2 regions of the Micrococcus sp. 63XJN7_8_ISO-PGPR-S23-253 genome follow, and region 2 is predicted to be linked to the other one. Evidence: riboswitches for the same ligand, from Rfam matches in the RefSeq annotation. Region 2 holds a riboswitch; the other holds the start of a gene.

Region 1 (3,387 bases), 1.1 Mb from region 2:
GGGCCGAGTCCGTGCCGCTGACCACGTCGCCCATGCCGCGCGTCAGCGCGTTGGGTGAGGGCGAGTCGCTGTGCACGCACGGCGGCCGTGGTCGGGCCCCGCAGGGCCCGGCACCCGCCGCCACCGCCGGCGAGACGCCCACCGACGAGAACGAGGGCCTGCCGGCGGAGGCCGGCGAGCGGCCCGAGCGCCAGGACGGCGCGGAGGTAACCCAGCGGGGGACCACCGGCCGCGTGGAGGGTGAGCACCGTGGGGAGGGCCGCGTCGGCTGACCTGTCCCCGCCCGGCTGACCCTATGTGGCCGACGCCCTGCGACATCACCGCCGTTCTGACCGGCGGTGATGTCGCAGGGCGTCGGTCGTCTCGGCGGGGCAGCCCGGGCGCCCGGGCTAGCCTGGGGCCGTGACCCCTCCCGCCCCCGCCGCGCGCCGCCCCTCCGCGGCCCTGCTGTGGGTGCTGCTGGCGGCGATGGGCGCCGGGCCCCTGTTCAACTACGGCGTCTCCGCCTCCGCCACGGTCGTGATGGAGCGGCTCGACGTCACCTCGGGCCAGCTCGGCACCGTGATGACGGTCGTGTTCGCGGCGGCCGCCGTCGCGGGTGACTACCGGGCCGGCTTCGCCGTCGTCGCGGGCGGGTATCTGCTCGCCCTGGGCGTGGTGCTGCTGCTGGGTCGCCACGTGGGCCGGCGGGGCGCGGCCTGACGCGCAGGGCCAGGATCAGACCCACCGCAGAGGACCGCGCTTCAGCGACATCACCGCAGTGCTGCCCTGCGGTGATGTCGCAGCGCCGCGGTCGAACGGGCGTGCGGCGGAGTGCGGGGGTGTGCGGGGCGCACGGAAGCGCACACGACGACGCCCCCGGTCCGTGCGGACCGGGGGCGTCGGAAGCCGTGCGTCAGGCGAAGATCAGAGCTTCGTCACGTTGGCGGCCTGGAGGCCCTTGGGGCCGTCCTGGGTCTCGAACTCGACGCGGTCGTTCTCCTGGAGCTCCTTGAAGCCCGAGCCCTGGATGGCGGAGAAGTGCACGAACACGTCCGCGGAGTTGTCCTCGGGGGCGATGAAGCCGTAGCCCTTCTCAGCGTTGAACCACTTGACAGTACCGACAGCCATGATGGTGTCCTTTCGATGCGCCCCCGCGGTGCGGTGGCGGTGTTGGACCGCGGCCCGGATGTGGAACGCGGGTGAAGCGGCGAGACTGAACCGCTTGCCCAACACTCATCGACGCCGGCGAGGCCGGGCTGACGAGCAGTGAAGATGGCGGGATACAGCTTGATCAACTTCGGGCTCCATCATTGCACGGATCTCGCCGACCGGGAACCAGGGGCCCGATTGTTCACCTGGAGTTCGCTCAGAGCGCGCGCAGGCCGTGGAAGAGATTGCGGTGCAGGGCGGCCGGGGGAGCGGCGTCCGTGTGATCCGCGAAGGCCGTCACCTCCAGCAGCACCACCGTGTGGTCGCCCGCCGGGACCTCGGCGTGCACCCGCGTCTCGAGCCAGAGCGAGGAGCCCCCGATCAGCAGGGCGTCGTGCGGGCTGTGGTGCACGTCGAGACCGGCGAAGCGGTCGCCCTCGCGGGAGGCCAGCTGACGGCACAGCGGCGTCTGGTCCGCTGCGAGCAGGGAGACGCCGATCGCCCCGGCCCGGCGCAGGCGCGGCCAGGTGCGGGAGCTGTTCTGCGCGGAGAAGGACACGAGGGCCGGCTCCCAGGAGATGCCCACGCCGAAGGAGGAGGACACCATCACCTCGGGGGTGTCGTCGGCGAGGCCCGCCAGCGCGACGACCCCGGTGGGGAAGGCCGAGAGGCCGGAGCGGAGGTTGCCGAGGGACAGGTCGGTGTCCCACGCGGCGGTGTGGGGTTCGTGGGTCAGGGTCATGGCGCGCGTCCTCTTCCGATGACTGACGCGGCTCCGCAGACGGCGGGAACGCGGATCGCCCGGATCCGCAGAGGCGCGGTACTTGCCCGTCGGGGTGTCCGAGGGGCCGAATCATCACCTGGAGCACCCCACTACTGCGTGAGAGGGTTGCCGTCCCGCCGGCCAGGGCCGTGAATGACGGGAACTCGTGATTCTGGGGACCAGCCTACGGACGGGTCCGTGGGGCGGTCAAAGCACGGCGGTCGCCCGGCGTCATGCGAGCTCCTCCGATGTGACGCTTGACACACCGGGCATCCCCGGCCAGGATCGAGTCACTCGAGGGGGGAGGCTCGAGATCGCGGCCCGCGGCCCCCGCAGACGGTTCGCCGAGAGGGATCAGATCATGCGGATGGACATCACGACGAGGCGTGCGGCATTGTCGGCCGCCGTGTCCCCGCCGCTCTCCTCAGTACCGCCATTTCGGGATGCTCCGCTTCCCAGAGCAGCGTCTCCTCCAGCGCGACTGGTGCGTCCAGCCCTTCGGTGGCACCGTCTTCCCCTGCCCGTGCCACGGCGCCGGTCCCGTCCGACACCACGTGGGCCGACGAGGGGCCGGTGCCGCTTCCGGACGAGCTCTTCCAGGACGGCGGCATGACTCTGAGTGAGTACAGCACGTCGGATCAGCCCGGGACGCAGTACATCGACACGGCGTCCGAAACCGTCGTCAAGGAGGGGGTCGGCACGGGGGAGTATCAGGTGACCCTGGACGATGCGCGCCGTGGGGAGCGCTATCGCGTGCAGCTCGTGTGCCCGTCCGATGCGACGGGGAAGAGCGACGTGTACGTCTCCGACTCGCCCACGTCGAAGGGGCAGTGGCAGGCGGGGTCCGAGGCCATGTGCGGTGACTGGTCGGCAGGCCTGCCTCCCCGCCAGAAGGACGGGCCTTTCACCGTCACGGTGCAGGTGGAGAACGATCGCCCGTTCCGGGTGGCCGTCACGAAACTTCTCGGCGGATGACGGCGCGGGCGTCGGCCCACCGTCGGCTCCGGCGGTGGCCCGCCCGGGCCGTTCGGATCGGGGAGGACTGAGACGCTCAGCGTCTGTCGCGGCCGCGCAGCGCGTCCAGCTGCCGGCGGTCCCGCTTGGTGGGCCGGCCCGCGCCGCGCTCGCGGTACGGCACGGCGAGCAGTTCACGCGGCACGGGCGGCGGGGAGTGGTCCACGTACTGCTGCCGGGCCACGGGGGCGCCCACCCGCTTGGCGATCAGCCCGGTGACCTCGAGGATCCGCTCACGTCCGTCCTGGCGCACCCGCACCCGGTTCCCGACGACGACGGGCGTCGCCGCCTTCACGGGCTCGCCGTCGATGCGCACGTGGCCCGCGCGCACGGCCGCCGTGGCCGCCGACCGGGTCTTGTACAGCCGCACGGCCCACAGCCACGCGTCGATGCGGACGCCGCTCACTCCCGCTCCCTCACGCGAAGCGGGCGCGGATCGCGGCGCCGTGCGCGGGCAGGCGCTCGTCCTCGGCCAGCAC
Region 2 (3,387 bases):
TCGATCCGCCGATCACGGCGCGCCAGGCGCCGATCCCGAGGTGGTCGGCCAGGCGCCGCTCGGCCTCGACCGCGTCCCGCAGCGTGAGGAACGGGAACCGGGAGCCCCAGGGCCGCCCGTCGGGGGCCGGCGTCGAGGGCCCGGTGGAGCCGTGGCAGCCGCCGATCATGGCGGGGGCGACCACGAACCACCGGTCCGTGTCCACGGCGCGGCCCGGGCCGACGAGGGCGTCCCACCAGCCCGGCGTCGGGTCCTCCTCGTGCGCGGCCACGTGCGCGTCGCCGGTGAGGGCGTGCAGCACGAGCACGGCGTTGGCGCCGTCGGCGGCGAGGGTGCCCCAGGTCTCGTAGGCCAGCTCGACGTCGGGCAGCAGCCCGCCGGTCTCGGTGCGCAGCTCGCCGACCCGCAGGCGGTGGCGACCGCCGCGGGGCAGCGCGGTGCGCGACGGACGCGTGGCGACGGCGGTCATGCCCGCTCCCCCGCGTCGTCGTCGCCGCGGCGGGCGGCGGCCGCGAAGCCGCGCTCGAGGTCGGCGAGGATGTCCTCGACGTCCTCCACGCCGAGCGAGAGCCGCACCAGGCCGGGGGTGACGCCGGCGGCGCGCTGCTCGTCGTCGGTGAGCTGGGAGTGGGTGGTCGAGGCCGGGTGCACCACGAGCGAGCGGACGTCGCCGATGTTGGCCACGTGGTGGTGCAGGGTGAGCCCGTCCACGAACGCGGCCCCGGCCTCGCGGCCGCCCGCGATCTCGAAGGAGACGAACGCGCCCGCGCCCTTCGGCAGGTAGCGCTGGGCCCGCTCGTGCCACGGGCTGGACTCCAGGCCGGCGTAGACCACGTGCTCGACGTCGTCGCGGCCCTCCAGCCAGCGCGCCACCGCGGCCGCGTTGGCCACCTGCCGCTCCATCCGCAGGGAGAGGGTCTCCAGGCCGAGGTTCACCAGGAACGCGTTGAACGGGGAGATGGCCGAGCCGTAGTCGCGCAGCAGCTGCACGCGCGCCTTGAGGATGAAGGCCAGGTTGGCGCCGAGCGGCGAGCCCACCCCGAGGTCCCGCGCGTAGACGAGGCCGTGGTAGGACTCGTCCGGCTCGTTGAAGCCGGGGTACCGCTCGGCGTGCTGCGCGTAGTCGAACGTGCCGGCGTCGACGATCACGCCCGCGATGGCCGCGGCGTGCCCGCCGAGGTACTTCGTGGCGGAGTGGGTGACGACGTCGGCGCCGTGCTCGATCGGCCGCAGCAGGTACGGGGTGGCCAGCGTGTTGTCCACGATCAGCGGCACGCCGGCCTCGTGGGCGGCGTCGGCGACGGCGCGCACGTCCAGGACGTCCCCGCGCGGGTTGCCGAGGGTCTCGCCGAAGAACGCCGTGGTGTTCGGCCGGACGGCGGCGCGCCAGGACTCGAGGTCGTCCGGGTCGGTCACGAACGTCGTCTCGACGCCGACCTTGGCGAGGGTGTGCTTGAACAGGTTCTGCGTGCCGCCGTAGAGGCTGGCCGAGGCGACCACGTGGTCGCCGGCGCCGGCGACGTTGAGGATCGCGAACGTCGTCGCCGCCTGACCGGAGGCCAGCAGCAGCGCGCCCACACCGCCCTCGAGCGCGGCGATCTTCTCCTCCACCGGGCCCTGCGTCGGGTTGCCGATGCGGGTGTAGAGCGGGTCGAGGTCCTTGAGGGCGAACCGGTCCGCGGCCACCTGGGCGGACGGGAAGTCGTACGAGGTGGTCTGGAAGATCGGCAGGGCGGTCGCACCGAAGGCGTGCTGGCCGACGGCGACGCCCGCGTGGACCTGCGCGGTGGAGAAGCCCCAGGCGTCGGGGGTCGGGGTGGGCTGGTCGGTCATGGCGGACCCTCCTGAAGGGTTCAGGGGCCGGACCCGGCCGCCCCGCCCGCCGGCCGACGTGCCGATCCGCGGACCGGCGTCGTCGAGGTGCCGGAGATGACCCGGCGCCGTCGAGAGGGGCCGTGGGATCGGCCCGCGCTTGCCGGCATCCGTTGTGGGGCCGGCCTGGTCGTCACCCGGGGCACCCCACCGCGGAAGGAGGGTTGCCGGTCAGCATGCCGGGGCCTGTTGCTGACTCTCGTGACCGTGCCTCCGAGTGTAGCCCGCCGCCCCGCCACGATTTCGTCACGCGTGTCACACGCGGATACGCTCTCCGCACGGGGCACCCGACCCGTCAAGGGCTCGACGCCCCTCGACTCGCACCAGGTCAACCCCCGGGGCAGCCCGGGAACGGAGAGGAACAGCGCAGTGCACACCTGTCGCATGGACCACGTGTCCTACGCCGCCGGCCCCGAGGGCCTGGACGCCACGGTCGCCCGCATCGCCGAGACGCTGGGCATCGAGCGGATCAAGGGCGGTGTCCACCCACGTTTCGGCACCCAGAACGCACTGTTTCCCATGACGGAGGGGCAGTATCTGGAGGTCGTCGAGGCCCTGGACCACCCGGCCTCCCTCAGCGCGCCGTTCGGCCAGCTCGTGCGCGCCCGCACCGAGCAGGGCGGGGGCTGGATGAGCTGGGCCGTGGCCACCCCGGACATCGGCCGGTTCGAGCGCCGCCTCGGCCGCGAGGCCGTCCCCGGCAACCGTCGCTTCCCGGACGGCCGCGAGCTGTCCTGGCGGCAGATCGGCATCAAGGGCACCCTCGCGGACCCGCAGCTGCCGTACATCCTGCGCTGGGCCGACGGTCAGGAGGACATGCACCCCTCGCAGGCGGCCGAGCCGCAGGCCACCATCGAGCACCTGAACATCGCCGGCTCCCCCGAGCGCCTCGCCGAGTGGCTCGGCGGCGAGGACGAGGACGGCCAGGTCCAGGACGTGAACATCGAGTACGTCGCGCCCTCCGGCACCCCGGGCATCGTCTCGGTCACCTTCCGCACCCCGAAGGGTGAGATCACGCTCTGAGCGCGGGGGCGGGGCCGCTCAACCGAGCAGCCCCGCCCGCGCCAGCAGCGGGTAGCCGACGAACCCGACGGCGTCCAGCAGCGCGTGCGCGATGACCAGCGGCATCACCCGGCGCACCCGCAGGAACACGAGCGCGAACACCACGCCCATCAGGGCGTTGCCCACGCCCGGCCCGATCCCCTGGTACAGGTGGTACGCCCCGCGCAGCAGCGCGAGGGCGAACACCACGACGGCCGCGCGGGTCGGCAGGTACAGCCCCTCGGCGCTCACCCACGACGACGGCACGGCCGGTGCCGGATCGCGCGCCAGCCCCGCGGCGCGCAGCCGCTGCAGATACCCGAGCCGGTCGACGAGCCAGGCGCCCACGATGACCTCCTCCAGCAGTCCGTGCCGCAGCGCGGAGAGCAGCAGGACCGGCACCTGGTACCAGCTCTGACCGAGCGCCGAGCCGACGATCGCCGTCGTGATCCCCAGGGCACGGCCGGCGGCGTA

Evidence for each region. Region 2 has a riboswitch for S-adenosylmethionine ahead of AC0VX4_RS08125 (O-acetylhomoserine aminocarboxypropyltransferase/cysteine synthase family protein). Riboswitches for the same ligand answer to the same signal wherever they lie in the genome.
Region 1: linked by a shared signal. The riboswitch ahead of AC0VX4_RS01595 (flavin reductase family protein) and the one ahead of AC0VX4_RS08125 (O-acetylhomoserine aminocarboxypropyltransferase/cysteine synthase family protein) in region 2 are both predicted to bind S-adenosylmethionine.

The regions. Positions count from the first base shown of each region.
Region 1 is NZ_CM149673.1:339,598-342,984, forward strand. Features, by position in the region: gene AC0VX4_RS01580 (FMN-binding glutamate synthase family protein) at 1-272, shown strand, start outside; gene AC0VX4_RS01585 (hypothetical protein) at 403-702, shown strand; gene AC0VX4_RS01590 (cold-shock protein) at 907-1,110, opposite strand; gene AC0VX4_RS01595 (flavin reductase family protein) at 1,349-1,873, opposite strand; SAM riboswitch class IV at 1,947-2,066, opposite strand; gene AC0VX4_RS01600 (hypothetical protein) at 2,468-2,869, shown strand; gene AC0VX4_RS01605 (RNA-binding S4 domain-containing protein) at 2,946-3,314, opposite strand; gene hisD (histidinol dehydrogenase) at 3,325-3,387, opposite strand, start outside.
Region 2 is NZ_CM149673.1:1,755,431-1,758,817, forward strand. Features, by position in the region: gene metX (homoserine O-acetyltransferase MetX) at 1-469, opposite strand, end outside; gene AC0VX4_RS08125 (O-acetylhomoserine aminocarboxypropyltransferase/cysteine synthase family protein) at 466-1,833, opposite strand; SAM riboswitch class IV at 1,964-2,079, opposite strand; gene AC0VX4_RS08130 (VOC family protein) at 2,257-2,895, shown strand; gene AC0VX4_RS08135 (CPBP family intramembrane glutamic endopeptidase) at 2,914-3,387, opposite strand, start outside.